DNA from 3 places in the Synechococcus sp. H55.10 genome. Region 2 is predicted to be linked to each of the others. Evidence: predicted binding sites of a transcription regulator. Region 2 holds the regulator's gene; each other region holds the start of a gene.
The links. The regulator NtcA, encoded in region 2, controls nitrogen genes in cyanobacteria. The targets are predictions, from matches to a motif close to GTANCNNNNGNTAC.
Positions count from the first base shown of each region.

Region 1: the regulator NtcA is predicted to act here: its motif matches at 2,407-2,420, upstream of NW858_RS10475 (ferredoxin--nitrite reductase).
Region 3: the regulator NtcA is predicted to act here: its motif matches at 4,365-4,378, upstream of fmdA (formamidase).

Region 1 is NZ_JANSJJ010000164.1:10,368-20,601, forward strand. Features, by position in the region: gene NW858_RS10465 (hypothetical protein) at 1-118, shown strand, start outside; gene NW858_RS10470 (phosphoglucomutase/phosphomannomutase family protein) at 691-2,094, opposite strand; gene NW858_RS10475 (ferredoxin--nitrite reductase) at 2,477-4,030, shown strand; gene NW858_RS10480 (CmpA/NrtA family ABC transporter substrate-binding protein) at 4,091-5,395, shown strand; gene ntrB (nitrate ABC transporter permease) at 5,540-6,475, shown strand; gene NW858_RS10490 (nitrate ABC transporter ATP-binding protein) at 6,557-8,548, shown strand; gene NW858_RS10495 (ABC transporter ATP-binding protein) at 8,585-9,427, shown strand; gene NW858_RS10500 (class I SAM-dependent methyltransferase) at 9,706-10,234, opposite strand, start outside.
Region 2 is NZ_JANSJJ010000155.1:88,051-98,284, reverse strand. Features, by position in the region: gene NW858_RS10010 (hypothetical protein) at 1-810, opposite strand, end outside; gene NW858_RS10005 (M61 family metallopeptidase) at 860-2,722, opposite strand; gene ntcA (global nitrogen regulator NtcA) at 3,012-3,686, shown strand; gene eno (phosphopyruvate hydratase) at 3,877-5,160, shown strand; gene NW858_RS09990 (prolyl oligopeptidase family serine peptidase) at 5,147-7,213, opposite strand; gene treZ (malto-oligosyltrehalose trehalohydrolase) at 7,348-9,189, shown strand; gene NW858_RS09980 (FAD-dependent oxidoreductase) at 9,162-10,234, opposite strand, start outside.
Region 3 is NZ_JANSJJ010000183.1:34,071-44,304, reverse strand. Features, by position in the region: gene NW858_RS11055 (polysaccharide deacetylase family protein) at 1-794, shown strand, start outside; gene malQ (4-alpha-glucanotransferase) at 911-2,512, shown strand; gene NW858_RS11045 (FmdB family zinc ribbon protein) at 2,739-3,014, opposite strand; gene fmdA (formamidase) at 3,080-4,285, opposite strand; gene thrS (threonine--tRNA ligase) at 4,697-6,508, opposite strand; gene NW858_RS11030 (HD domain-containing protein) at 6,685-8,400, shown strand; gene NW858_RS11025 (S-layer protein) at 8,680-10,234, opposite strand, start outside.

The DNA of each region.
Region 1 (10,234 bases), on a different contig from region 2:
GGAACAGATCTCGCCTCCGCCTCCGCCACCAACGACTTATACCAACCCACCCGTCACTCTCTTCAGCAGTGGGGCGCAATCAGTAATTTCTAACACAGCTACTGTGACTTTCAATTAGGGTCGGTTGAGAATTCCCTCACCCCCGACCCCTCTCCCAGGGGCCCAAGCGCTCCGCGCCGCTAGCGCGACCACCCCCAACCCCTCACCCCCGACCCCTCTCCCTGGGGCCCTCACCCCCGCCCCCTCTCCCTGGGGGAGAGGGGAGCTAGGGATGGCGCTCCGTGGTGCTGCCGCGATCGCCCCCGGCTCCTGTTTATAGGAATTAAAAAGATGATTTGGGGTGGGAAGCTGTTTTGACACTCTCCCCGCCTAGAGGCGAGGAATTCTTACGTAGCCCAGAAACGGAGTCGCAAAGGTGCTGTCAAGACGCCGCTACACAGTTCCTTAAGGCAAGGCGCCAAAGTTCTGCTTACTTTTCTGTTCGCGTCAGCGGGACGGAGTCCTTGCAGGTTGGCTGAGACGTTGCTATCTCCTGGGCGTTTGTCACCGGTCGGGTTTTTCATCGTGGTAGGTGCTCGCCTGGAAACGGTGCACCTCATCGACAGACATACTGCCTGTGAGCACCGTTGGCAAGCATCTAAAGTTGCTTACGGGCTTTTCTTCCCCGCACTAAAGTGCGGAGCTACCAAGCTATCCCTTTGTGTTGACCAAGCCGGCTGCCCAATCCAGCAGATGATTGACTGCTTCTGGGGTTTTGGCTTCGGAGTAAAGCCGCAGCAGGGGCTCGGTGCCGCTGCCGCGGATCATGACCCAACTGCCGTCGGCAAGGGTAAACTTGTGGCCGTCTTTGTCGAAATGCTTAATCACCTTCTGCCCCAAAATCTCAGACGGGGGATCCGCCTGCAACTGTTGAAATAGCCTGACTTGTTGGTTTTGATCCGCCAGGTGCAGGTCGCGGCGCTGGTAAACCGAGCTAAATCCTTCCCGTTCCTGCAAAGCTCGGTAAAGGGCGCTCAGATCTTGCCCGGTTTCGGTGACGGCCTCAATCAAGTACAGAGCAGAGAGGAGGGCATCCCGTTCGGGGATGTGGCCCAGGTAGCCGATGCCGCCGGATTCTTCTCCCCCCAGCAACACCTGGGTGGTCAGCATGCGCTCGGCGATGTATTTGAAGCCCACAGGCATTTCCGTAACCGGCAGGCCATAGCGCTCCGCCACCTTGACGAATAGCTCCGAGCCACTGATGGTTTTGACGATTTCGCCCCGCAGGCCGCGTCGCCCCGCCAAGTGGTCGATCAGGATGGGAATGAGGATCTGGGGGCTGAGAAAGTGCCCCTGTCCATCGAGGGCGGCAATGCGGTCGGCATCGCCATCGAAGACCAGACCCATCTTTAACGGGGCGGGATCCGCCGCGATGATCTGGGCAGAGGTCTGCAGGTTTTGCGGCAGCGGCTCCGGTGAGAACCCGCCAAACAAGGGATCCCGATGCGCCTGCAATTCAATTACCTTCTCTCCCAAGAGGCGCTTGAGGCCCCCAGCCCCGGAGCCAAACATGACATCTACCCAGATCTTGGCCGGGGAGCCTTTGAGCTTTTCCAGATCCACAAAGCGGCTGAGCTGAGCCAGGTAGCCAGGCCAGGGATCCCAGGTGTGGATGGGGGCGGAGTTGGATCCCAGCGGTTGCAGGTGGTGCAGCTCCTGCTCGATGGCAGCGGTGACCTCCGGGGGCACGGAGCCGCCAAAGCCGCCTTTGACTTTGAGGCCGGAATAGTGGGGCGGGTTGTGGCTGGCGGTGATCACCAAGGCTCCATGGCAGCCGCGCTCCTTGGCTGCCCAACTGAAGGCCGGCGTCGGGGCAGCACAGGCAGAGAGATAAACCGGGATCCCCAACCGCGCCACCACCTCGGCAGCGTGGGCAGCAAAGCGTTCAGAGAGAAAGCGGTTGTCGTAGCCGATCAGGATCCCTGCGCCGGGATAGGTGCGGGCCAACACCTGGGCGCTGGCCTGGGCGGCAATAGCCAAGTTCTGGAAGGTAAAGCCGTCGGCGATCACGGCTCGCCAGCCGTCGGTACCAAAGCGAATAGAGTTGCCGGCCATAGTTCACCAAAATCGACCTCGACTACACATAGCACGGCAGAGCCAGATCCAGACCGCCCAGCCCTCACCCCCAGCCCCTCTCCCTGAGGGATGGCCCAAGCGCTCCGCGCCGCTCACGCGACCACCCCCAGCCCCTCTCCCAAAGGGAGAGGGGGGTTAGAGCAGCGCGTTCACGACAGCGTTGCATAGCCATGAGGATGCAGAGAAACGTTTCATTGCTGCTTGAAATGACTGTGCCTCACCTTTGCAAGCCTACTTTTATGCACAAACCGCAATTGGAAAATGACAAAACGGCATAACTTGTTACAAAATGTAACGGCAAATACCAAAGTTAACGGTTGGCCATCGCTAAGGTAGCCGGTGTTACCCTACGGCAGCGACGATGGCGAACCAATTTGAGCGCCTCAAAAGCGAAAAGGACGGGCTGGCGGTCAAAGCCGAGCTGGAAGCGTTTGCCCGCATGGGCTGGGAGAACATCCCTGAAGACGACCGGGATCACCGCCTCAAGTGGCTGGGGATCTTCTTTCGCAAGCGCACGCCCGGCCAGTTTATGCTGCGGCTGCGCCTGCCCAATGGGATCCTGACCAGCGGCCAGATGCGGATGTTGGCGGCGATCATCCATCCCTATGGAAAAGATGGCGTAGCCGACATCACCACCCGGCAGAACTTGCAACTGCGCGGCATCCCCATCGAGGAGATGCCCCAGATCTTGGGCTACTTGAAGGAGGTGGGCCTAACCAGCATCCAGTCGGGCATGGACAATGTGCGCAACATTACGGGATCCCCCCTCGCGGGCATTGACCCAGATGAGCTGATTGACGTGCGCGGCCTCACCCGCAAGGTGCAGGACATGGTAACCAACAACGGCGAGGGCAACCCTTCCTTCACCAATCTGCCGCGTAAGTTTAACATCGCCATCTGCGGTTGTCGCGACAACTCCGTTCATGCGGAGATCAACGACCTGGCCTTTGTGCCGGCCTTCAAAGCGGGCAAGCTGGGCTTCAACGTCTTGGTGGGGGGCTTTTTTTCGGCCCGCCGCTGTGCCGAGGCCATCGGGCTGGATGTCTGGGTGGATCCGCGCGATGTGGTTCCTCTGTGCGAGGCGGTGCTGCTGGTCTACCGGGATCACGGCCTGCGGGCCAACCGGCAGAAGGCGCGGCTGATGTGGCTCATTGACGAGTGGGGCCTGGAGAAGTTTCGGGCGGCTGTGGAGCGGCAGATCGGCCATCCGCTGTCCAGAGCGGCGGAAAAAGATGAGGTGGTCTGGCAGAAGCGGGATCTCCTGGGGGTGCATGCCCAGAAGCAGCCGGGCTTGAACTTCGTTGGCCTGCACGTGCCGGTGGGACGGCTGAATGCCCTGGAGATGATGGAGCTGGCCCGCCTAGCGGAGGTATACGGCTCCGGGGAGCTGCGGCTGACGGTGGAGCAGAACGTGCTCATCCCCAATGTGCCCGATTCGCGGGTGGCGCCGCTGCTTAAAGAGCCGCTCTTGAAAAAGTTCTCCCCCAACCCAGGGCCCTTGCAGCGGGGGCTGGTGTCCTGCACGGGCAACCAGTTCTGCAACTTTGCCCTCATCGAGACCAAAAACCGCGCTGTGGCTCTAATGGAAGAGCTGGAAGCCGAGCTGGAGATCCCGCAGACGGTGCGCATCCACTGGACGGGCTGCCCCAACTCCTGCGGCCAGCCCCAGGTGGCCGATATCGGCCTAATGGGCACCACCGCCCGCAAGGACGGCAAGCCGGTGGAAGCGGTGGACATCTACATGGGGGGAGAAGTGGGCAAAGACGCCAAGCTGGGCGAATGTGTGCGTCGAGGGATCCCTTGCGAAGACCTCAAGCCCGTCTTGGTGGAGCTGCTGATTGAGCACTTCGGGGCCAGGCCGCGCCAGCGTCCATCGGCTGCTCAAACTGCTTCTTCCCCCGTGATGGCTTGCTAAGTAGGGGCCAAGTCTGGGGAAGGTTTTCTCTCTGCGTCGTTCAAAATCTTGGAGGTTCCGATGTCTAAACTGTTCTCCCGTCGCCAATTTTTGGCCGGGGCAGCCGCCCTGGCAGCAGGAGCAGCCGCGGCTGGGATCCCACGCGCCCAATCGCAATCTTTGGGTCAGGGCTACTGGGTGGCCCAGGCCGATACTCCCGAGACCCCGCGGGCCAAGCTGGGGTTCATTGCTCTCACCGACGCCGCCCCCCTGATCATCGCCAAAGAGAAGGGGTTTTTTGACAAGTACGGCATGAAGGACGTGGAGGTGGTCAAGCAGGCCTCTTGGGGCACCACCCGCGACAACTTGGTGCTGGGATCCGCTGCTGGCGGCATCGATGGGGCGCACATTCTCACCCCCATGCCCTATCTCATCACCACCGGCAAAGTTACCGATGGCAAGCCGGTACCGATGTACATTCTGGCCCGCCTGAACTTGGACGGTCAGTGCATCAGCATTGCCAACGAGTACCGGGATTTGCAAATTGGCCTGGATAGTTCCCCCCTCAAAGCCAAGTTTGCGGAAGCGCGAGCTGCCGGCAGGGATCCCAAATGCGCGGTAACCTTCCCCGGCGGCACCCACGACCTGTGGATGCGCTACTGGCTGGCCGCCGGCGGGATCGATCCCAATGGCGATGTCTCTGTCATTGTGGTGCCGCCGCCCCAGATGGTGGCCAACATGAAATCCAAAACGATGGAAGCCTTCTGTGTGGGCGAGCCTTGGAATGCTCAACTGGTGAACCAAAAAGAGGGCTATACCGCCCTCACCACCGGCGAGCTGTGGAATCGCCATCCTGAGAAAGCCTTTGCTCTGCGGGCTGACTGGGTGGATGCCCACCCGAAAGCCACCTTGGCGCTGTTGAAGGCGGTGCAAGAAGCCCAGATCTGGTGCGACCAAATGGAGAACAAAGAGGAAATGTGCCGGATCATCGGCGACCGCCGCTGGCTGGGGGTTCCTGTGGCCGATATCTTGGGTCGCGCCAAAGGCACCTTTGACTACGGCACCGGCAAAGTGGTGCAAAACAGCCCCCACCTGATGAAGTTCTGGCAAGACAATGCTTCCTACCCCTTCAAGAGCCACGACCTTTGGTTCCTGACCGAAGACATCCGCTGGGGCTATCTGCCCGCCGACACGGATACCAAAGCCCTGGTGGACAAGGTCAACCGAGAAGATCTCTGGCGCGAGGCCGCCAAAGCCATTGGCCAAGAGGCCGCCATTCCCCCCAGCACCTCTCGCGGCGTGGAAACCTTCTTCGATGGGGTGAAGTTCGATCCCGAAAATCCGGCTGCCTATCTGGAGAAATTGGCCATCAAGAAGCTGGCCTAACCTGAACTACTGCAAACCCCCTGTCCGAGAGAGAAGGGATCCCTCAATTTCCCTAAGAAACCCCAGACCTGTTCAAATGAAACCCCTTCTCTCTCGCGATTCCCCTAAGCTGACGTTTGACAATAGCCTTACTCCCAAACAACTATGCGTGTTCTCCACTTTGCTTTGAAGGCGAGCTACCACCTCTTCCCTTTGCTCATCCGCTTAGGCCGTTGGCTGCTGAGCCAAGGTGCCTCTCTTCAGGCCCATGCCGGGATCCCTTCTGCCACGAGCTCTGGATCCGCTTGGAGGCAACGAGTCCGGATCCATCAAGCGCTGCGCCGCATTCTCTTGCCCGCTACGGCAATTTTCATCGTGCTCCTGCTCTGGCAAATCCTCTACAGCCGGCCCGGCGCCAACCTGCCCACCCCGCTCCAAGTTTGGCAGGACACCTGGGATCCCCTCATTAAAGATCCCTTTTTTGACTACGGCGGCAACGCCAAAGGACTGTTCTGGCAAATCTGGGCCAGCCTGCAGCGGGTGTTCATTGGGTTTTTCTTGGCCAGTCTGGTGGGGGTTTTGGGCGGCATGGTGATCGGGGTCAACCGCTGGTTGCATGAGGCTTTGGATCCCATTGTTCAGGTGTTGCGCACGGTGCCACCTCTGGCTTGGCTGCCGATTTCTTTGGCCGCCTTTCGCGATGCCAACCCCTCCGCCATTTTTGTTATCTTCATCACGGCCCTCTGGCCCATTTTGATCAACACCATTGCCGGTGTACAGCGGATCCCACAGGACTACCGCAATGTGGCCAGAATTGTACGCATGTCCGGCTGGAAGTATTTCTTTAAGATTGTCTTTCCGGCCACGGTGCCCTACATCTTTACCGGCCTGCGCATCGGGGTGGGCCTCTCTTGGCTGGCGATTGTGGCTGCAGAAATGTTGGTTGGCGGGGTGGGCATCGGCTTCTTCATTTGGGATGCCTGGAATAGCTCCCGCATCAGCGAAATTATTGTGGCTTTGATCTATGTCGGCCTGGTTGGCCTTTTGTTGGATCGGGTTACGGCTTGGATTGGCTCGCTGGTGGTTGCCGAGGATCACTAGGTTGGACTGAGCCCGGAGTTGGCTGCTGACAGTTTGCTCACTTTTCAAAAATGAATCTCAAGGGATCCCTTAGGTAGCATCATGAAGACTCAGCCCTACATCGAAGTTGACCATGTAGACAAAGACTTTTTCCTGGACAATGGGGAGGTTTATCCCGCTCTAAGAGACATCCATCTGGAGATCCAAAAAGGGGAATTTGTCTCGCTAATTGGCCACTCCGGCTGCGGCAAGTCCACCCTCCTCAACATCATCGCCGGCCTGGAAAAACCCTCCCGCGGCGGCGTGCTGCTGGAAGGCCGGCAGATGACGGAGCCCGGCCCGGAGCGCATGGTGGTGTTCCAGAACTATTCCCTGCTGCCCTGGCTGACGGTGCGGGAAAACATCGCCCTAGCCGTGGACGAGGTGCTGGGATCCCTTCCCCAAGCAGAGCGAGCCCGCATCGTGGAAGAGCACATCCGCCGCGTGGGTTTGCAGGGGGCAGCCGACAAGCGGCCCGCCCATCTGTCGGGGGGGATGAAACAGCGGGTGGCCATTGCCCGGGCTTTGGCCATTCGCCCGCGGGTGCTGCTGCTGGATGAGCCGTTTGGGGCGTTGGACGCCCTCACCCGCGGCAGCCTGCAGGAGCAACTGATGGAGATTGCCCAGGCGGAGCAGCTCACCTGTATTTTGGTTACCCACGATGTGGATGAGGCGCTTCTGCTTTCGGATCGGGTGGTGCTGCTGACCAATGGCCCGGAGGCCCGCATCGGCCAGATCTTGCGGATCCCGTTTCCGCGGCCGCGCCACCGGTTGGAAGTGGTGAATCACCCCGAGTACTACAGCCTGCGGGGGGAGATGATCTACTTTCTCAACCAGCAAAAGCGGGCCCGCCAGAAAACTCCTACCCGTGTGGCCATCGCCAAGGGGGGGCTGGAAAAAGTCAACTTGGCAATTGGCTTTGTGCCCCTCAACGACTGCGCCCCTCTGGTGGTGGCCCAAGAAAAGGGCCTGTTTCAGAAGTACGGCCTGGAACAGGTCACGCTGGTCAGGGAGCCGGGCTGGAAAACCATCTGGGAAGGGAGCCGCTCCGGTCGGCTGGATGCGGCCCTGGTGGTGGCCGGGATCCCTTTGGCCTCTACCCTGGGGGTGGGCGGGGTACCGGTGCCTTTGGTAACTGCGCTTACTGTTTCCCGCGGCGGCAACGCCATCACCTTTGGGCGCCGACTCCTGCTGCAGGCCTTCCAGAGCCCCTGGGATCTTCGCCAGTACCTCCGCCAAACTCCCGATACGGTTCATACGCTGGGGGTGGTGCACCCGGCCTCGATGCACAACTTCCTATTGCGCTATTGGCTGGCCAGCGGCGGCGTGGATCCGGATCGAGATGTGACGTTGACGGTGATCCCGCCGCCGCAGATGGTGGCCCACCTCAAGGCCGGCAACATCGACGGCTACTGCGTGGGCGAACCCTGGAACTCCCGCGCCGTGCGGGAACAGGTGGGGGTTATCGTTGCCACCACTCCCGAACTCTTGCCCAGCCACATCGAGAAAGTCCTGGCGGTGCGCCAAGACTGGGCCCAAAGCTACCCCCGCACCCACGTGGCTCTGGTCAAGGCGCTGCTGGAGGCCTGTCACTACTGCGATCAGCCGCAGCACCGTCCCCAGATCCTGGAGTGGCTGGCCCAGCCCCAGTATGTGGGCGTGGTCACAGCCGATCTGGAGCCGGGGTGGAGGGGCATCCTGCAGCGGGGCATTGCCGATGAATCGCAGGTGATTGTCGGTTTCCACCAGTTTGCCAACGGGCGCAACACCTGCCCCGAACGCTTGGAGCACCTCTGGATCCTGACGCAGATGGCTCGCTGGGGCATCTGCCCCTTCCCTCGCAATTGGGTTGCTGTCCTCGACCAAGTGCTGGATGACAAAACCTACGCCCTAGCTGCCAGAGAACTGGGGCTGCCGGATCGGGCCCACGATCGCGGGGCTTTGCTCTTTGCCGACGGATCCCGCTTTGATGGCGAGGATCCCTTGAACTACCTGGAGTCGGTGGCCATTCGCCAGGAGCTGAAGCTGCAGGAATACCCCCTCAGCAAGGTCTAGTTTTTGCCCTACTGAACTCAACTGGAAGGCTTTATGATGACCCACTCTCGCTTAACTTCTTTGTCCTTTTCTTCAGCCTCTTCCCTCTCAGGTCTGCCCCTTCTTTCCCTTCAGAATGTGGGCAAGACCTACTTTACGGCGGCAGGAGCCTTTGTGGCGCTAGAAAATGTCAACTTGGAAGTGGCCGCCGGCGAATTTGTCTGCATCATCGGCCACTCCGGCTGCGGCAAGTCCACCTTGATCAACATGGTGGCCGGGTTTTCTGCTCCTACTTCGGGATCCATCACCCTCAAGGGCCAGCCCATCACCGCCCCAGGGCCGGATCGGATGATGGTGTTCCAGAACTATTCCCTTCTGCCCTGGCTGACGGCTTTTGAAAATGTTTATTTGGTGGTGGATCAGGTCTATCCCGATAAATCCCCCAGAGAGAAAAGGGAAATCGTTCAAGAACACCTGGAACTCGTGGGTTTGGCCGAAGCAGCCCACAAGCGGCCCAAGCAGCTCTCCGGGGGTATGAAGCAGCGAGTGGCCATTGCCCGCGCGCTGGCGGTGCGCCCAGAAGTGCTGTTGCTGGATGAGCCCTTCGGGGCCTTGGATCCCATTACCAAGCAAGAGCTGCAGGATGAGCTGCTGGCCATTTGGCGAGATCACCGCTGCACGGTTTTGATGATTACCCACGACATCGACGAGGCTCTTTATCTGGCAGACCGGGTGGTGATGATGACCAATGGCCCTGCTGCCCATATTGGCGAGATTTTGACGATCCCCTTTGGGCGACCGCGCAGCCGCGCGCGCATCATGGAAATGCCGGAATTTTACGAATTGCGCAACTCTGCCCTCGACTTTCTCTACCGTCGCTTTGCCCATGAGGAGAACTAATCAGGGAGTTAACCCTCACCCCTGGCCCCTCTCCCTGAGGGATGGCCCAAGCGCTCCGCGCCGCTCACGCGACCACCCCTGGCCCCTCTCCCTGAGGGATGGCCCTCACCCCCAGCCCCTCTCCCTGAGGGAGAGGGGAGTTAGAGGGGCGCGTTCGCGGCAGCGTTCGTAGCAATCACGACAGTAACGAAGCATTTCATTGCTATTTGGAATGACCATACTGCAGAGACTCCGTCCTGCTTGGGCGATTGGATTTGCGATCCCAGTTGCCGCTCCCCTCAGCTTTTGTTCCACTTACGGTAGCAGCGGGCGGTGATGAGATAGGGATGAAACACTTCTAAGAAGTGGCTTTGCAACACCTGAAAGAATTGCTCGACTTTTTGCGGATCGTCCAGGTGAAAAGGAAATTCACCATTAAACCCCTTGAAAAAGTACCAGTTGATCAACAATTTGCCTTCCGGCTTAAGCCAGGCGTAAAACTGACGCAACTGCGCTGCCGGATCCGGCAAATGCTCTAGTACATCGAAGCAGATGACGGTGTCAAAGGGGATCCCTTGCGGGAAGGTTTCCGGGCAGTGGATCCGTTCGCCTAGGCCCAGCTTTTCCGCCCGCAGTTGCACAAACTGCCGATGGATGGGGTTGATATCCCAGAAAATCACCTGCTCCACCGCCGGGCAGAGAGCCGCCCCAATGGCGTGGGTGCCAATGCCACCGCCAAAATCCAGCACCAGACCGCGGGCATGGTCGGCCACCAGGCGCAGGGTATTGCCGATGTAGTCGGTGCTGCTCAGGTGCCAAGCGGCCAAG
Region 2 (10,234 bases):
CTGGCAAGTTGAGCTGATTACTTGTTGAGGCTCGTCTTTAAGGTTTATTGAGAAAGAGTTTCCGCTATTCATATTTGATTTAATCATTCCATAGAATCTTTTAATCAAAGAATATCGATTGCCCATAAAGGCAGCTATTTGATCTAATTTTTCCTCTTTTTCTTTCACATCTATGCTTTTGATTTTTATGTTTTTTGAGCTTAAGAATGATTCTATCTTTGATACGTCGACCTCTAATATACCGGCGGCAGCGATCTCCTCTTTATCTCTCGGTACATCGTCTGTTAGCCTAGGCTCTGGTGTTTCATGACTGGCAACCTGCTCATTCTGAGAGCTCTGATCTGTAGTTTGGGATATCTCTAATCTGGGAGAACTTTGGATAGCAATCTGTAGTCGCTGATAAATATCTTTAGTTTCTTTCACTAAGTTTTCCAGGATGGCTCGCTGATCGTTTAGCTGCTCATTATGTTCGGAAAACTTTACAGATATAGCCTGCAGAAGATCCCTACTCCAACTTTGCAGCAAATCTTGGTGACTATCTACAAGACGAGATCTAAGCCCTTTGAGATCGGCTTGAGTAGCCTGTAACTTCCGAGAAATCTCGTCTGCCAATCCTTCGACCAGTTTGGTTAAGGTTTTGTTGGCGTTGTTGAGTTCTTGGCTGTGTTGCCTTAAGTGTGAAGATATCTCTCTAATGATCTCTTGTTTCCAGATTTCCGGTCTAGGACTGACCTTGTAATGGCGAGCAACGTAAACACCCAATGAGAAACCAACAGCCACCCCAATTAATAAAACCAAAACGAAGTCCATTAGATTCGCTCCTGACCCCTGTTGTTACTTCTCGTTTAAGTTAACTAGGTTACTCGCTTGTTTCAAGATTCTCAGGCGAGGTGAGCGAATTTTCAAGAAGAGGCGTATCTTGTCCCGAAGAGCCGAGCAGGGATCCCAGCCAGCCCTGCTGGAGCGCTTTCTGGGTGGGAGTGAGTTGCGGCAACGCTTCGAGGGTGTAAACATCCGGGCGGGGTGGATCCAAGGGGATCCAGAAGTGTTTCAACTGATCGCCTTGGAAGACGCTCAGGCAGATGACCTGGTGGGGCTGGTAGGCCGCCAAGCGTTCTGGCAAGTTGGCAGCGCTTACCCGGAAGCCATCCAAGGCCACCAGCTCGTCGCCGGCCCAGATGCCTGCTTTTTGGGCCGGGGATCCCATCTCGACGGCGCTGATGCGGTTGCCTTCGCCGTTGAAGTTCAGGCCCAGATAGGGGGAAGGGTCAGGGCGGCTGAAGTGGGCCTTGAGGGTGAGGCCAAAAGGGTGTAGGTGAGCGTTGTAGTCCAGCTCTTCCGTACCTTCCACATAGGCGGCGAAAAAGCGGCCAAGATCGGCGCCGGCTGCCCGCTCAAAGGCTTCCCGCAAGTCTTGGTGGGTGTAGCCTTTCTCAAACCGGCCAAAGCGCTGCCACAAATCCTGCATGGCCGTGTCCAGGGATCCCTGGCCCCCCGAAAGGTGGCGAATGTGCAGATCCAGCAGCCAGCAGACCAAAGCGCCCTTGAGGTAATAGGAAACCTGGCTGTTGAGGCTATTTTCGTGGGGACGGTAGAGTTTGATCCAGGTGTCGAAACTGGATTCCCGCAGCGATTGCACGGCCCGACCCGGAGTGCGCTGCAGCCGGCCAATTTGCTCGGCCAGGATCTGCAAAAAATCTTTGGCGCTGAGGATCCCTGCCCGCAGCAAGATGACATTTTCGTAGTAGCTGGTCGCCCCCTCGCAAAACCAGAGGCAGTCCACATAGTTTTCTTGGTTGTAGTCAATTTTCTCCAAAGCCAGAGGGCGCAGCCGCTTGACGTTCCAAGCATGGAAAAGCTCATGGGCCAGCAGCGCCAAAAAGCGGCGGTAGGACTGGGGCCGATGCAGCTCCAGGCCAGAATAGTTGAGGGTGGTGCTGTACTTGTGCTCTAGGCCGCCAAATCCCCCTGCCGACAAATGCACAATAAACCAGTAGCGGTCGTAGGGCAGCCCGCCGAAAAACGCCGCAGTGGCCTGGACAATTTTCTCGGCATCGGTCACCGCTTGCTCCAAATCCAGAGTGCCCGCTCCCCAGACCACCAAGTAGTGGGGGATCCCTTCCACTGCAAACGACCGCAACTGGTGCAGGCCCACCTCCACCGGACTATCCACCAGCTCGTCGTAGTCTGCCGCCACAAAAGACTGGCCGGAAGCAGGATCCTCAGAAGAAGAAATCAAAGGTCGCAAACTGGTGGCGATGCGCCAATCTGGCTTGGGAGGGATCACCGTCAAGGTGTAGGGTTCCCGCTCGCGACCGGGCACATAGAAAAAGAGCGCCGCCCCGTTGAAGTAGGCGTGGGTGAGATCCAAATGGTTGGTGCGCACCGTCAGCTCGTAGGCATAGACCCGATAGCGAACCTTCACAGCCGAACAGCCCGGCGGCTCGATCTCCCAAGTGTTCTTATCTACCTTCCGCCAGGCCAAAGGGATCCCTTGCTCCGTTGCCGCCTGAAACTCTTGCACATGGCGGGCATATTCCCGCACCAGGTAGGATCCCGGCGTCCACACCGGCAGCCGCAGTCGCAGAGGCACTTCTGGATCCACCTCTTGGATCTGTAGTTCCACCTCCAGCAGATGCTTGGCCGGCTCCGGCATCCGCACTGTGAAATGCTGGCGGCTCAGTTGAGAAGGTGCAGCAACAACAGCCTCCGGGATCCCCATAGGATTTTCCAGTCCACCACTTGCTTCCTACCACCCAGAGCTGGCAAGGCCCCAGTGACAATAGCCCTTATCCTACCCTTGGCTTGGGATCCCTTTGTGGAACAGAAACGAGACCTAAAAACGTAGCCCATGCTACAAAGATGCCTAGGCAGAACCTTCTACCTTAGGGTAAACCCGGCTATTGTTGCCGATTCTGGAGTCGATAGGGTTGCAACTCGGCCCAATGCTTCTAAATTGATCTTACATGGATTGATCTTAGGTATAAACTGACCTCAAAAGGTTGATGAGTATGGTGGTGGCCGTCGCAGAAAAATCTCTGATCACAGCCTTCAAGCAACTGGGAGGCCCTCACCATCCTCCGGTTATCGAAACGTTTGAACGTGGTAAGACCATCTTTTTCCCTGGGGATCCGGCGGAGCGAGTTTACTTTTTGGTGAAAGGAGCTGTCAAGCTCTCGCGGGTCTACGAAATGGGGGAAGAAATTACCGTTGCTCTTCTACGGGAAAACAGCATCTTCGGGGTGCTCTCCTTCATCACAGGGCAGCGCTCCGACCGCTTCTATCACGCGGTGGCCTTTACGCCTGCTGAGTTGCTCTCTCTGCCGATTGAGCAGGTGGAAAAATCCCTGCGGGAGAACGCCGAACTGGCCATGTTGCTGCTCAAGAGCTTGTCTTCCCGCATTTTGCAAACGGAGATGATGATCGAGACGCTGGCTCACCGCGATATGGGATCCCGTCTGGTTAGCTTTTTGCTGATCCTCTGCCGCGATTTCGGGGTGCCTGGCCCGGATGGGGTCACCATTGATCTCAAGCTGTCTCACCAGGCCATTGCCGAAGCCATTGGCTCGACCCGCGTCACCATCACCCGTCTGTTGGGAGAGCTGCGCAAGAAGAAGTACATTTCCATTTACAAGAAGAAGATCACTGTACACGACCCGATGCGGCTGAGCCACCGCTTTGTCTAGAGGGGATGGGGCCTAAACTCTGCCCCCCAAACCAGCCAATGCTCAATTCACCCCTGCAGCTCCGCAGAATCTTTGGGTTCTCTCTCTTAAAGTTTTCTGGAAGCTGACGGGATCCCGGTCAAGGATCTATTAGCCTGTGGGGGGATCTGGCTTTGGCCAGAGCTGTCTAGCCAATTGCTGAGGTGTAACTGTGGAAACGGCCATCGAGTGGATTACCGCCCATGAGATCCTCGACTCGCGAGGACGCCCCACCCTAGAAGCCCTGGTGGGCCTGGCCAACGGAGCAACGGGCTTGGCGCAGGTGCCCAGCGGCGCTTCGACCGGTACCTTTGAGGCCCACGAGCTGCGGGACGGGGATCCCAAGCGCTATGGAGGTAAGGGCGTGCTGAGGGCGGTGGAAAACATTCTTGGCCCCATCCAGTCGGAGCTGCGGGGAGAAGATGCCCTCAACCAAGCCCGCATCGACCAGTTGCTGATCGACCTGGACGGCACCCCCAACAAGTCCCGCCTGGGGGCCAACGCCATTTTGGCAGTTTCTCTGGCGACGGCCAAAGCGGCGGCGGAAGCGGTGGGCCTGCCTCTTTACAAATATCTGGGCGGGCCTTTTGCCAACTTGCTGCCGGTGCCGTTGATGAACGTGCTCAACGGCGGTGCCCACGCCGACAACAACGTGGACATCCAGGAGTTTATGCTGGTGCCCATTGGTGCGGCCAGCTTTCGCGAGGCGCTGCGCTACGGGGCCGAGGTGTTTGCGGTGCTGAAGACGGTGCTACAGCAGAAGGGGCTGTCCACCGGGGTGGGGGACGAAGGCGGATTTGCCCCCGATCTCCCCTCCAATGCGGCAGCTTTGGATCTGTTGCTGACGGCCATCGAACAGGCAGGCTACAGGCCGGGGGAAGATATCGCCTTGGCCCTGGACGTGGCCGCCAACGAGCTGCTGCAGGATGGGCAGTACCACTTCGAGGGCCAAGCCCGTAGCGCCGAGCAAATGGTCAATTACTACGAGCAACTGCTGGCCAACTATCCCATCCTTTCCATTGAAGATGGACTGGCGGAGGAAGACTGGGCCGGCTGGCAGGCCCTCACCACTCAACTGGGATCGCGGGTGCAACTGGTAGGGGACGACCTGTTCGTCACCAACCCAGCCCGGCTGCAGAAAGGCATCGACAGCGGCGCCGCCAATGCCATCTTGATCAAGCTCAACCAGATTGGCACGCTGACGGAGACGGTCTCGGCCATGCACCTGGCTAGCCAGGCAGGTTTTCGCTCTGTGATCAGCCACCGCTCCGGTGAGACAGAAGACACCACCATCGCCGACCTGGCGGTGGCCACCCGCGCCGGCCAGATCAAAACCGGATCCCTCTGCCGCAGCGAGCGCATTGCCAAATACAACCAACTGTTGCGCATCGAAGACGAGCTGGGGGAAGCGGCAGTCTATGCCGGCCGGGTGGGCCTGGGCCCTAAAGCTCGCTAACTCCCGTTCCATCCCTCCCCAGCACTTGCACCAAAAAGGCCCAGCGGTCGGCGGTCTCTTCAATGAGCTTGGTGGTGGGCTTGCCGGCCCCGTGGCCGGCTTTGGTGTCGATGCGAATGAGGATGGGCTGGGATCCCCCCTGTGCCGCCTGCAGGGCAGCAGCAAACTTGAAGCTGTGGGCCGGCACCACCCGGTCGTCGTGATCTGCTGTGGTGATCAGGGTGGCGGGATAGGCGGTGCCGGGCTTGAGGTTGTGCAGGGGGGAATAGGCGTAGAGGGCCTTGAATTCCTCCGGGTCTTCCGGGGATCCGTACTCCGAGACCCAGGCCCAGCCGATGGTGAACTTATGAAAGCGCAGCATGTCGAACACCCCCACAGCGGGCAGGGCCGCGGCAAACAGCTCCGGCCTTTGGGTCAGGCAGGCCCCCACCAAGAGGCCGCCGTTGCTGCCGCCGGCGATGGCCAGCTTCGAGGGGTTGGTGTAGCCATGGGCCATCAGCCACTCAGCCGCGGCGATGAAGTCGTCGAAGACCTTTTGCTTGTTGAGCTTGGTGCCCGCCTGGTGCCAGGCTTCCCCATATTCGCCGCCGCCACGCAAATTGGGCTGGGCGTAAACTCCCCCCATCTCCAGCCAGGCCACCAGGCCCACCGAGAAGCTGGGGGTCAGAGAGATGCCGAAGCCGCCATAGCCGTACAGCAGGGTGGGGTGATCCCCTGTCCGCGCTAGGCCACGGCGGTGGACAAGGAACATGGGAATGCGGGTGCCGTCTTTGCTGGCGTAGAACACCTGCTGCACCTCATAGGCCTGGGGATCGAAATCCACCTGCGGTTGGCGAAAGAGGGTGCTGCTGCCGGTGGTGAAGTCGTAGCGGTAGATGGTGGGCGGGGTGGTGAAGCTGGTGAAGGTGTAGAAGGTCTCAGTGTCGTAGCGCTTGCCAGCAAAGCCGCTGGCGGATCCCAGCCCCGGCAGGGGGATTTCCCCCAGGTAGGTGCCGTCTAAAGCAAAGGTCTTGATCTGGGTGTGGGCGTCTTTGAGGTAGAAGGCAACAAATTGATTGTGGATGAGGCTAACCCCTTGCAGGGTCTCCTCAGCCTCAGGGATCACCTCTTGCAATTGCCCTGGGCTGTCCAGGTCAAGGGCCACCAGTCGCCGCCGCGGAGCCTGGAAGTCCGTCAGCAGCCAAAAGCGGGAGCCGTCGTTGCCGACAAAGCTGTACTCGGCCTGGAACTCGCAAATGAGCTCCACCACCGGCGAGTTGGGATCCCGTAGGTCTTTGTAGAAGAGGAGGTTTTTGGGATCCGTGCCCCGCCAGACGGAGATGATCAGGTAGTTGCCATCTTCGGTAACCCCGCCAGCAAAGCCCCACTCTTTTTGGTCGGGGCGGTGATAGACCAAGACATCTTCCGACTGGGGGGTGCCGAGGCGGTGGTAGTAGAGCTTTTGGAAGTAGTTGGCGCTTTCGTACTCGCTGCCGGGGGGCGGCTCGTCGTAGCGGCTGTAGAAAAATCCCTGCCCATCCCGTGTCCAGCTGGCCCCAGAGAACTTAATCCAGCGCAGGTGATCCGGCAGGTCTTCTCCTGTTGCAATGTCCCGCACCTTCCACTCCTGCCAGTCGGAGCCGGAGCGGGAGAGGCCATAGGCCAGGTAGCGCCCGTCGCGGCTGATGGCAATGCCTGAGAGGGCCACGGTGCCGTCTTGTGAGAGGGTGTTGGGATCCAGCAAAACCCGGGCTTCGCCCTCCAGGCTTTCTTGGGTATAGAGAACGCTCTGGTTTTGCAGGCCGTCGTTTTTGAAGTAGAAGTAGCGGCCGCCCTCTTTGAAGGGCTGGCTGTATTTTTCGTAGTTCCAAAGTTGGGTCAGGCGCTCCAGGAGCCGCTGCCGCGCCGGGATCCGCTGCAGATAGTCAAAAGTTAGCCGGTTTTGCGCCTCGATCCAGGCCCGCGTCTGCTCAGAATCCAGATCTTCCAGCCAGCGATAGGGATCCGGCACCGGCTGCCCATGGTAGACATCGACAACGGTGGGATCCGGATGGCTGGGCGGGTAGTTAAACATAGGGACGGAGCAGCGAAAGGCCAATTCCACTATGGCAGAGGGAAGAGTCGGCAACCCACCCCAAGACCTGAGCCTCGAATGTCTGGGGGAGCAAGCCTCGCTATAGTGGAAGCCGAGTTGTGCAGGTGGGTTTCGTGCTTCAGGGTTCCCCTTCCTCTCAGCGTTCCCAGGTCGAACGGATTGGCGCCTATCCCTGCGGCCAGGGCCACTACCGCTTCTCGGTGTGGGCGCCCTTGGTCGAACACGTGGAGCTAAAAGTCATTAGCCCCGTCCAACAGGTCATCCCTCTGGCCCAAGATGGGCAAGGCTACTGGCAGGGTGAAGTGGAGGGGATCCCGCCGGGGCCAGTGGACTACCTCTACCGCCTGCACACCTCAGGGGGGGTGGTGGAGCGGCCGGATCCGGCTTCCCGCTGCCAGCCCCGCGGCGTCCATGGCCCTTCGCGGGTGGTGGATCCTCACTTCGACTGGCAGGATCAAGCCTGGAAGGGGATCCCGCTCTCCCAGTGGATCCTCTACGAGCTGCATGTAGGCACCTTTACCCCGGAGGGCACCTTTGCCGCCCTGATCCCCCGCCTGCCGCAACTGGTGGAGCTGGGGGTCAACGTGCTGGAGCTCATGCCGGTGGCCCAGTTTCCGGGGGAGCGCAACTGGGGCTATGACGGCGTCTATCCCTATGCCGTGCAGGCCAGCTATGGAGGAGCAGCGGGCCTGAAGGCGCTGGTGAATGCCTGCCACCAACAGGGCCTAGCCGTCATTTTGGATGTGGTCTACAACCACCTGGGGCCGGAGGGGAACTACCTGCGGGATTTTGGCCCCTACTTCACCGACAAGTACCACACTCCTTGGGGAGAGGCCCTTAACTTCGACGACCGCTATTCTGACGAGGTGCGGGAGTTTTTCCTGCAAAATGCCGAGTACTGGCTAGAGGAGTTTCACCTGGACGGCCTGCGGCTGGACGCGGTGCACGCCATCTACGACTTCAGCGCCCACCCTTTTTTGCAGGAATTGGCGGAGCGGGTAGATGCCCTGGAAGCGCGCAGCGGCTGGCCTAGGGTTCTGGTAGCCGAAAGCGACCTCAACGACGTCCGCCTCATCACCCCCCGTGAGCAGGGGGGCTACGGGCTAGATGCCCAGTGGTGCGACGACTTCCATCACTCGGTTCACACCCTGCTTACCGGGGAAAAGACAGGCTACTACCAAGACTTCGGCCAATTGGAGCACCTGGCCAAGTCCTACCGCGAGAGCTACGTCTATTCTGGGCAGTACTCCCGCTACCGGGCCCGCCGCCACGGCAATTCCGCTCTCGCCAGGCCGGGCTCCCAGTTTGTAATCTGCATCCAAAACCACGACCAAGTGGGCAATCGCCGGCTGGGGGAACGCCTCAGCCAGCTCACTTCCCTAGAGGGCTTGAAGTTGGCCGCCGCTGCTCTGCTGCTGGCTCCCATGCTGCCGCTGCTGTTTATGGGGGAAGAGTATGGGGAGGTAGCGCCGTTTCTGTATTTTGTCAGCCACGGGGATCCCGACCTGGTGGAAGCGGTGCGGCAGGGACGGCGCCGCGAGTTCAGCGCCTTTGCCTGGCAAGGGGAGGTGCCGGATCCCCAGGCAGAGGAGACCTTCTTGCGCTCCAAGCTCAACTGGGAGCTGGGCACTGCTGGCCACCACCAGGTCTTGCGGCGGTGGTACCAAACCCTCATTCACCTGCGCAAGACCCTGCCGCCGCTGCAAAACCTGGAGCGGAGTTCGGTGGGGGTGGAGCTGTTTGCTCCAACTGGCCTGGCCCTGCACCGCCACCAGGGATCCCAAGCTGTCCTGGCCCTGTTTAACTTCAGCTCCGACCAAGCAGCCACCTACGCCCAATGGCCCAACGGCCAGTGGGAGAAGCTTCTAGATAGCGGCGACCAGGGATCCTCGGCAAAAAACCAAGGGGATCCCGTTGAGGTGCCGCCCTATGGGGTGGTGGTGTACGGCCAGTGATCCCGACCGCAGCCGTAGCGCCAGGCCTCGCGCCGCCGCTGCCAGAAGTAGTCTTGCGGGGCCCCTTCCAGGCGGTCGGCTAGCCTTTGCAAGAGCTCGTAGAGGCCGAGGGCGCCAAAGTGGCCCGCCCAGGCCACCAGCTCCGGCAACCCCAACCGGGGCAAAAGTGCGGCCACCAGGGCTGGATCTTGCCTCATCACCCCCCACAGTGCCTGAGCCAAGCCGCCAAACTGCACCACATCCTGCAAAAAGGGCTGCACCACCTGGGGGCCGGCGGCAACCATGGCCTCAAACACTCTGCTCAACAGGCGGTTAATGCTGTTGGGATCCCAGTTTTTCTCTCCCAAAGGAGGGATCATCGCCTTTTGAAAAAGCCAGGTTACCGCCAAATTGGGCTGGTAGGGCTGCAGCAGGGCCAGGGCCGCCTGCTCCAACTGCCGCTGCACCAGCGCCTCGTGGATCCCCTGCTGCAGGCGATCCAGATGGCGCAACATCGCCCCAAAGCCGCCAAAGCTCAAAGGCGACTGGCTGCCGCTGCTGTCGCCAACCGCCAAGAGGCGATCCCAAGGCAGTTGCAGCGGGCTGCGGCGGTAGGCGGGGAAAACACCACACAGCTTGCGCAGCCAGCGGATCTGGGCCAACTCGGCCCCCTGGTAGGCAGGGAGCAGCCGGCAGTAGTCCTGCCAAAGCCTCTCCAGACTGGGTCGGCGGGGATCCCGGTCGCAGTAGGTAAAGAGATAGGTGGTGCGGCCATCGCGGGCGGGGAAGGCCTCCCAAAAGGGCTGGTAGCCCTCCTGGGCGGGGGTAAAGCTGTAGAACAGATCCCCAGTGGGTTGCTCCGGCAGCCCCTGGGCGCAGGATCCCACCACCAGACAGACACTGTCCGGCGGCTGCCCTTGGCGGGCCTGGGCCGCAATGGGGGAGCGGTGCCCCATGGCATCCAGCAGCAGTTGGGCGCTGAGCTGGCCGGTGGTGGTCCGGATGCGGATCCCATCGGGGTGGACCGTGGCGCCTAGAAACCCGGTTTGCTCCCGCACCTGGCCCC
Region 3 (10,234 bases), on a different contig from region 2:
TGGTCATGAACATCGAGCACTTCACCTTCGGCAGGCTGGGCACGGCCATTCAACCCCATCTCACCAGCTCTCCTGAGATCGCCAACTACGGCTGGCGGGACTACGGCAATCGGGTGGGCATTTGGCGCTTGTTTGAGCTGTTTGCCGAGCTGGGGATCCCGGTAACTGCCGCCCTGAACGCGGAAATGGTAGAGCTTTACCCCCCCATCATCGAAGGGATCCGCCACTACGGCTGGTCGGTGCTGGCCCATGGCTGGAACAACTCCACCGGCCACAGCGGCCTGGCCCGCGCAGCCGAACAAGAGCTGATCGAGCGCAGCTTGTCCCTGTTGGAGCAGGTTTCGGGCTCCCGGCCTTGGGGCTGGCTGACGCCGGGGTTTTCCGTTAGCGAGAACACCTTTGACTTGCTCAAGGCTGCCGGGATCCGCTACACCACCGACTGGGTGAACGACGATCAACCCTATTGGTTCCCGACTGCCGCCGGCCCCCTCTTGGGGATCCCCTATACGCTAGAGGCCAATGACATCAGCCTCTGTCTCAGCGCCCGCCTGCCGGCAGAAACCTTTGCCCAAGCGCTCATCGACCAGTTCGACCGCCTCTGGCAGGATGGGGAACGCTCCCCCCGCATCATGGCCATTGGCCTGCACCCCTTCATCGTCGGGCAGCCTCTGCGCATGGGATCCCTGAAAAAAGCGCTGCAGCACATCCAATCCCGTCCCCACACTTGGCTCACCACCGGCGATGGCCTCTACAACTGGTATGCCCAAGCCTGCCCTGCACCTGAGATGGCCTGACGGGATCCCGGCACCTTTGCAACTTGGTTGGGACTTTGTCTCCTCTGGAGCTGTCCATCGGGCTGCAAAAGTGACACGATAGGCGGTGAAACCACTCAGGGCAAAAAGGCTTAGCCATGCGCATGGGCAGACTCAGCGGGATCCTCTTGCACCCCACCTCGCTACCGGGATCCTTTGGCATTGGCGATCTGGGGCCGGCTGCTTACCGGTTTGTGGATTTTCTGGTGGAGAGCGGCCAGCGCCTCTGGCAGGTGCTGCCTCTGGGGCCCACCGGCTGGGGCAACTCCCCCTACATGAGCTTTTCTGCCATTGCCGGCAACCCGCTGCTGATTAGCCCAGAGCTGCTGGTCAAAGCCGGTTGGCTGGAACCCAACGGCTGGCAGGATCTGCCCCAATGGCCGGCCATCCAGGCGGGGAATGGCGAGCGGGTGGACTACGAAGCCGTGATCCCCTTCAAGCTGGGCTTGTTGCGCCGCGCCTGGGCCACTTTCAAAGACAAGGCCACCGCCGCCGACTGGGAAGCCTTTCAAGCCTACTGTGCTGCCGAGGCCGACTGGCTGCCGGACTACGCTCTGTTCATGGCCCTCAAAGAGGTGTATGGTGACCAGGAGTGGACCCAATGGGATCCGGCCCTGGCACAACGGGATCCCCTGGCCTTGCAAGAGGCCCGCGACCGCTATGCCGATGCCATTACCCAACAGATGTTTTGGCAATACCTATTTGCCCAACAGTGGGGATCCCTGCGGGAGTATGCCCATCGGCATCAGGTGCGGCTGATCGGCGACTTGCCCATCTATGTCGCCCCCAACAGTGCCGATGTGTGGGCCAACCGCGAGCTGTTTCACCTGGATGAGCAGGGACGGCCCCTGCAGGTAGCCGGCGTGCCCCCCGACTATTTCAGCCCCACTGGGCAGCGCTGGGGTAACCCTCTCTACAACTGGGAGGTGCTCAAGGCTCGCGGCTACGACTGGTGGATCCGGCGCATCCAGGCCATTCTCAAGCAGGTGGATTGCGTCCGCATCGACCACTTCCGCGGCTTCGAGAGCTACTGGGCCATCCCTGGCGAGGCGGAAACAGCAGTAGAAGGCGAGTGGCAGAAAGGGCCGGGGGCCGACTTCTTTCAGGCGTTGGCCGACCGGCTGGGGGAAATTCCGGTGATTGCCGAAGACCTGGGGGACATCACACCGGAAGTGTTGCAACTGCGGGATCAATTTGGCTTGCCCGGCATGAAAGTGCTGCTCTTTGCCTTTGGCTCGGGGCCCGATAACCCCTATTTGCCCCATAGCTATGAGCGCAACTTCGTCGTCTATACCGGCACCCACGACAACAACACCGTGGTGGGCTGGTTTCATGACCCAGAACGCCCGGAGTGGGAAAAACAAAATCTGTTGCGCTACCTGGGCTGCCAGGGATCTGACGGCATCCACTGGGATCTGATTCGCCTGGCCCTGGCTTCCGTGGCCGACCTGGCCATCATTCCCCTGCAGGATGTGATGGGCCTGGGGGCAGAGGCGCGCATGAACTTCCCCGGCAGGGCCGAGAACAACTGGGCCTGGCGCTACCGCGAGGAGATGCTGCGGCCGGAGCTGGCCCAGCGGCTGGCGGAGCTGAGCGTCACCTACGGGCGCATCTCCCCGCAAGACTTGGAGCAGCGGCGGGCAGCCTTGGCCCAAGAGCGGGCAACAGGGTCTTCTCAAACTACCCCCAACTTTTCCTGAGCTGCTGAAAAATCCTGGGTATCTCCCATCAGCAGTTCCAGACGCTCTTCAGTGGCCTCTTTGGGCGCGAGTTCGCCCACAAGGCGGCCCTTACGAATCACCAATAAATGAAATAAAGCGCTGATTCATCATGTTGCTTCCCAGCCGAATAAAGCAGGGCTGTGGCTCCTGATAGCTGCTATTGTCTGCAGGGCTCCTTCATCTGGTCTGACCAGCCCACAAACGACTAATGATGCAACATCCAGGGTCGCCCACAAGATTGGAGTCGATACCTTCGGGAGTTTGAGTCAGAGTTTGAGTGCTGTTCCCGCCTGATCAACTTAGGTTCTCTTTCACCCTTTGGAGCTGGCAAGGAACTAGAAAGTTGAATCATGGGAACCGAAATAAGACGCTTACCCACTTGCTTACAAGTGGGGCAGTACGCTGGATCCCGGTATTGAGACAGAGGTCGCCATAACTCAAACTCACCACAGCTTTGACACTTAAACTCATACAGGGGCATCTTCTTACTCCAACACTTGAGAAAGATATCAAGATGGCTCGAAACATCTAAGAACAGCTAAGGATTTACCTGGGTAGGATATCTATCTCGAAGATTTGTGTAGGAACGGCCACCGTACAGCAAGCATTAGGAATATCGACGATCCCGCTCACCCTGCCCTCCACGGGTGCAGAACTAAGCAGGAGATAAGCTTGTTCTCCCGTAAAGCCAAACTTTTTCAGATATTCGATGGCATTTAAGCAGGCACGTCGGTAAGCAATGTGAACATCCATATAATGTTGCTTACCTGTAAACTCGTCCACAGAAATGCCCTCAAAGACAAGATATTCTGAGTAACGCGGCTCTACAGGGCCAGGCTTAAAGATGGGATTAACCAATCCGTACTTCTCAACGCCACCCTTAATTAGATCAACATGGAGATCGATATAGCCTGACATTTCAATGGCGCCACAAAAAGAGATCTCTCCGTCCCCTTGTGAGAAGTGAATATCTCCCATCGACAGCTTGGCACCCTCCACGTAAACCGGAAAGTAGATCCGTGTTCCCTTAGACAAGTTTTTGATATCGCAGTTACCGCCGTGCTCCCGTGGGGGCACCGTCCGGGCCGCTTCGGCAGCAACCCGCTCATACTCTGACTTGGGCAGGGTTCCCAAAATCGCGTTCTTGGGATTGGGCAAGGCGGCCAGCACAGGCTGATTACCAGATAGGCCCGCGCCGTAAGTGCGCAAATCAGGAGCCGAAGCAACCAGCTCAGCCTCCCGCTTGTTCCAAGTTGCCAGCAACTTGTGGGATGGAGCGCAGCCGATGAGGCCAGGGTGGATAATGCCGGCAAAGCGCACATGAGGAATGTGTCTGGAAGTGGTGTAAATACCCTGAAAATCCCAGATGGCCTTGGCCGCATTGGGAAAATGATCGGTGAGGAATCCTCCGCCATTTTCTTTGGCAAAAATACCTGTAAACCCCCACTCGTCTCCCGGCAGTGGCCCAATGTCCAGCAGATCGACGATCAGGATATCTCCAGGCTGGGCGCCGTTAACCCAAATAGGCCCACTTAAAACATGAACAACACTTAGGTCAACCTGCTCAATGTCGGAAGGATCATCGTTGTTCTTAATTTGTCCATCCGTCCAGTCTTTACACTCAATTCGGAAGACTTCGCCGGGGTTCACAGAAACCACCGCAGGGATGTCAGGATGCCAGCGGTTGTGACCTGGCAGATCCTGTTGATCCATCGGCTTGGTCAGGTCAACTTTAAACAGCGTTTTGGGCATCGGATCTATCCTTGAGCCGTCGCTCTGGAGTCAGGCTGCAGATGCCTAAAAGTGTATCTCCGATGAAGGAAGCAATACTGTAGTAAGGGCTACAGTTGATAGTGCTGTTGTCTACAATCGTATGGGCAGGAGAACGGCTTAGATCGACAGGCTGTTTCACCTCGGTTCAAAGTGACTATAGTCATTGCAAACGGTTATGAAACAGCTTGCTGGTTGATCTCTAGCTCCCCTCTCCCCTTGCGGGAGAGGGGTCGGGGGTACCAACACCCCCTGCCGGCAAAGGCGAACGCGTCAGCGGCGCGGAGCGCTTGGGACGGCAGCGAAGAGTCTTAACCTTGTTTGAAACGACTATGGACATTTCAACCAGATTCAAACGAGAAGCTGCTGCTGGAACAGGTAGCCTAACCGCCGCTAGTCCAGCGCTCGCGCCTGGGCCAGGAACTCCGCCACCGTCAGGGATCCCAGGTCTTGGCCGTGGCGCTGGCGCACGCTCACTGTGCCGGTTGCCTGTTCTTGTTCTCCCACAATGAGCATGAAGGGGATCCTGGCCTTCTCGGCGTTGCGGATCTTTTTGGGCAGGCGGTCGCTGTCGGCATCGATGTGGACGCGGATCCCCTGTTCCCGCAGGTGATCCCGCACCTGGGTGGCATAGCCCAGGTATTGGTCGGAAACGGGCAAAATGCGCACCTGTTCCGGTGCCAGCCAGAAAGGAAAATCCCCGGCATATTCCTCGATGAGGATCCCAATGAGCCGCTCCAGCGAGCCAAAGGGAGCGCGGTGGATCATCACCGGCCGCTGCCGGGATCCGTCTTCGGCTACATAGTACAAATCAAAGCGCTGCGGGTTTTGATAATCCACCTGCACCGTGCCCAACTGCCACTCCCGATCCAGCGCGTCGCGGAAAATAAAGTCCAGCTTTGGCCCGTAGAAAGCCGCCTCCCCGATCCCTTCAAAATGCGGCATTGATAGCTTCTCCACCGCTCGCCGAATGGCATTTTCGGCCATGTCCCACTCTTCCGGGGATCCCAGGTATTTATCGGATTTGGGATCGCGGAAGCTGAGGCGGGCGCGAAAATCCTTGAGTCTGAGCTTCTCGAAAACAACCAGAATGAGATCGACAACCTTGAGAAACTCTTCTTCCAATTGATCGGTGCGGACAAACAAATGGGCGTCGTCCACTGTGAAGCCGCGAACGCGAGTTAACCCTCCCAGCTCTCCCGATTGTTCGTAGCGATAGACGGTGCCGAATTCGGCATAGCGCAGCGGCAAATCGCGGTAGGAGCGCAGCTCCGATTTATAGATTTGGATGTGAAAAGGGCAGTTCATCGGCTTCATGACAAAGCCCTGCTCCGCCGCCCGCGCCTGCTCATTCTCCGCCATCATAGGGAACATGTCTTCCCGATACTTTTGCCAGTGGCCGGAGATCTTGAACAGATCCACGCGGGCGATGTGGGGCGTCACCACCGGCAGATAGCCCCGCTTGAGCTGCTCCTGCTTGAGAAAATCCTCCAGCACCCAGCGCAGGGTAGTTCCTTTGGGGGTCCAAAGGGGCAGGCCCGGCCCCACCTCGTCGGAAAAGATGAAAAGGCCCAGCTCCTTGCCCAGCTTGCGGTGATCCCGCCGTTTGGCCTCTTCCAGCCGCCGCTTGTATTCCTTCAGCTCCTCCGGCGTCTCCCAGGCGGTGCCGTAGATGCGTTGAAGCTGGGGCTTGGTCTCGTCCCCCCGCCAATAGGCGCCGGCCACGCTGAGCAGGTCAAAAGCTTTGGGGTTGATCTCCTTAGTGTTTTCCACGTGGGGGCCGGCACAGAGATCCCACCACTCGTCCCCCAGATGGTAGATGGTGATCGGCTCGCCTTCGGGGATGCTGTCCAGGATCTCCAACTTGTAAGGCTCGCCGAGGGCTTCAATGCGGCGCCTGGCTTCTTCCCGGCTCACCTCCTCGCGGATCACCCGCAATCCTTTCTTGATGATCGCCTGCATCTCTTTTTTGATGCGCTCCAGATCTTCCGGCGTGAAGGGCTGGGGATGGTCAAAGTCGTAGTAGAAGCCGTAGTCGGTCGTCGGGCCGATGGTGACCTGGGCCTTGGGAAACAGCTTTTGCACCGCCATCGCCAAAACGTGGGAGGTGGTGTGGCGGATGCGCTCCAGCTTGGGAGATTCGTGGGTACGCAGCAGCTTGAGAGGGCTGTTGGCCTGCTGAGGCGACGCGGCTGGTTGAGACATCGGAACCCGCTTAACGACAAAAAAACGACTATCCGTGTCCCTATCTTAGGCTGAGCCCAGGGCAGACGGGATCCCAGGCAGGGGGAATTGCCCCCTCGAACCTCAGCCCACAACCCGGCCAGGAAAAAGGGGGGAAAGCACACAGTATTCTAGAAGTGTGGCAACCCCTTCGATTCATGGTCTCTTCGCTCGCCAACCTTGCCGAACGCTCTGCCGCCGCCTCTGAAGCGAAACCGGTCTCCTCTTCTGAATCTGGAGTTGCTCCGGTTATCGCCGCCATCGATGTGGGCAGCAACTCCCTGCACATGGTGGTGGTGCGCATCAACCCCCACATCCCCAGCTTCACCATCATCTCCCGCGAAAAAGCCACCGTCCGCCTGGGAGAGTTTTGCAGCCAGACAGGCGCCCTGACGCCTGCCGCCATGGAACGGGCGCGGGTGGCTCTGGAGCGGTTTTGCCGCCTTGCTGAAAGCTTTCAGGTGCAAGATATTGTTGCAGTGGCCACCAGTGCCGTGCGCGAAGCCCCCAATGGGCCGGAGTTTTTGAAGCGGATCGAGCGGGAGCTGGGCCTGCGGGTAGAGCTGATCTCAGGCCAGGAGGAAGCCCGCCGCATCTACCTGGGCGTGCTCTCGGCCATGGAGTTCCACAACCGGCTGCACGCGGTGGTGGATATCGGTGGCGGCTCCACCGAGCTGATTCTGGGCAACGGCCAAGAGCCGGAGTTCCTGCGCAGCATCAAGGTGGGAGCGGTGCGCCTGACCCAAGCGTTTTTGCGCCACGACCCACCCACCCCTGCCGAGCTGCAGGCCCTGCGACAACACATCCGCGGCATGCTGGAAGCTCCCATCGAGCAGATGAGGCGCATCGTTGCTGCTTCCCAACAGCCGGGATCCCTGACCTTGGTGGGCACCTCCGGCACCATCGAGTGCCTGGCCCAGTTGGATGCCCGCCGCCGCTTGGGTGCTCCCCCCACTCGCCTGCAGGGGTATGAGTTCAGCCTGGAAGCCCTGCGGGGCTATGTCAAAGAGCTGCGCTCTCTCACGGTAGCCGAGCGGCAAAAGCTGCCCGGTCTGGGAGAAAGACGCGGGGAGATCATCCTGGCCGGGGCGGTCATCTTGGAGGAGGTGATGAGCCTGCTGGGGGTGGAGCGGATCCAGTTTTGCGAGCGGGCGCTGCGGGAAGGGCTGATCGTAGATTGGATGATCGGCCAGGGGCTCATTGAAGATCGGCTGCGCTACCACAGCTCGGTGCGGCGGCGCAGCGTCCTCAAGTTGGCGGAAAAATATCAGGTGGAGATCCCCTATGCCGAGCGGGTGGCGGAGTTTGCCCTCAGCCTTTTCGATCAAACCCGCGGCATCCTGCACTCCTGGGGATCCCGGGAGCGGGCTCTTCTCTGGGCGGCCGCCATGCTGCACAACTGCGGCCACTTCATCAGCCATGCCGCCCACCACAAGCACTCCTACTATCTGATCCGCCACGGGGAGCTGTTGGGCTTTAACGAAGAAGAGGTGGAGGTGATCGCCAACCTGGCCCGCTACCACCGCAAGTCGCCCCCCAAGAAGAAGCACGAGAACTTCCAGCGCCTCAGCGACGAGCGGGATCGCCAAGTGGTGTTGGAACTCGGCCCCTTGTTGCGCATGGCCTGTGCTCTGGATCGCCGCCGCCTGCAGGCCATCCAAGGGCTCCACTGCCGCTTTCAGCTTCTGGGAGAAGGCCCCCGCCAGATGGAGCTGATTTTGGATCCCAGGCATCCCAACGACGACTGTGCCCTGGAGCTGTGGAGCTTGAACGAGAAGAAAAAGGCCTTCGAGCAACAGTTCAAGCTGCAGGTGATTCCCAAATTATCCACCCAGCTTCAGCGCAGCGCGGATCCCTTTGAGGCAGCCGTCTAGCCAAGGGGCATATAGTCGTTTCAAACAAGACGAAGACACTTTGCCGCTGGCCCTCACCCCCAGCCCCTCTCCCAGAGGGAGAGGGGAGTTAGAGCGGCGCGTTCGCGACAGCATTGCGTAGTAATGACGACGCAGAGAAATGTTTTATTACCATTTGAGATGGCTATAACTACCAGGCTGCCGGTGATCGCCAATAGCTGGGCAATCGGATCGTATGCCTTTAACTACGGCTTGCGCCAGCGGGATAAAGTTTTCACGATGCTGCGCGGCAAGTTTTGCTCAGGGAGCGATGGTGATCGGCGAGGGGCTGGTTTGGGTGGCTCTTTGCCCGCCCCGCTCCAGGATCACCTCGATGAGGCCGTTGTTGACCGGCTGCATGTTGAAGGGCAGTTGTTGCTGGGTTTCATAGAGTCCGGGCGCCACCTCCCGCATCTCCACCTCTGGCGTCACCCCGACGATGCGAAAAGCTGCCCGCCCCCCTGGATCCCCTCGCATCGTGACTTTGAGGATCTCGCCCATGCGCAGGCTGGTGCTGTTGGTGGTAATGCTAAAAATCTGAGGCGGCCCAGCAGCGACAGGCCGAGAAGCTGGCTGAATGGTGGAGCGGGTTCCCTTGGATCCATCGATTGCAAAAGGGAAGATCTCGCGATACTCCTGGCTGAGGCCGTCTTTGCTGAGCACAATTCGCAAAACAGGGTTGCTGGCTTGGTGGGTGGGGGCCACCACGTAGGTGCCCTCGTAGTGGTTGGGTCGCACCTCCCGCATCGGCTGGTTCAGGGCCAGATTCCCCAAATCAAACTGGGCGATCCCTCCCGAGTCCCCCCAGATGGCAATGGTGAGGATATCCCCTTCCACTAGGTCGCGCTGGGGATCCAGTCGAATCGCCTCAATACGTGGAGAGCGGTTGCCGGCTGCGGTCAGAGGAGCGGGGGTAGCCGGCTGCGGCAAAGGGACAGAAGCAGGTAACACCGGTTCTACCGACGGGGGAGCGACATTGCCCAGGGCCAGTTGAGGGAGCCGCCGCTGAACGCGGGTACTGACTCCATTGAGACTCAGTTGGATGCGGATGTCGGGGCCAAAGGCACTGTCTTGAGGGCCAAGGGTGTAAACGGCGCGGTAATAGCCGGGCTGCACTTCTTCCATGGGCAAACCCCGCACCAGGTCGCCAATATCCACCGTGGCCCTGCCGTTGGGAGTGCCCTGGGCCTCAACGGTCAAGGCTTTCCCTGCCGGCACCACTCCCGACTCAGGGATAACCCGCGTTTGTGAGATTTCGGGTTGGACGGTCTCAGCCACCGCAGCGGGAGAAGGTCGCAACTGCGCCACCGGAGGCGACAAGGGTGGAAGCTGACCGCGATATACCAACGCCTGATGTAACAGCACCGCCCCCTCAGCTCGGCTCAGCACCCGATTGGGCCGCAGCCGGGCGGGATCCGGCACATTCACCAATAGCCCCGCTTCACCCGCCATGGCCACAAAAGCCCGCCCTACCTCCGGCACCTCAGCAGCATCGCTGTAGAGAGCCATCCAGCGCTCAATATCGGCCTGGTTGGGAGCAGGCAGTTGCAGGGCCCGCACCAAAATGGCCAGGGCTTCCAGGTGGGTGAGATCTCCTTGGGGACGAAACTCGTTGCCTTCGTACAGGCGCATCGCCCCCGCCTGCAACACCGCCTGGGCCGTCCAATAGTCGGGGGTATTGGGCTCGAGATCGCGAATTTCTTGCACCTGGTTGGGGTTGGGGATGTAGCCGAAAAACTCCGTCAGCCACTGGGCCAATTCTAGTCGGGTGAGAGTGGCCGACAGCGGCTCCTGGGTGAGCACCAGATCCGTCTGA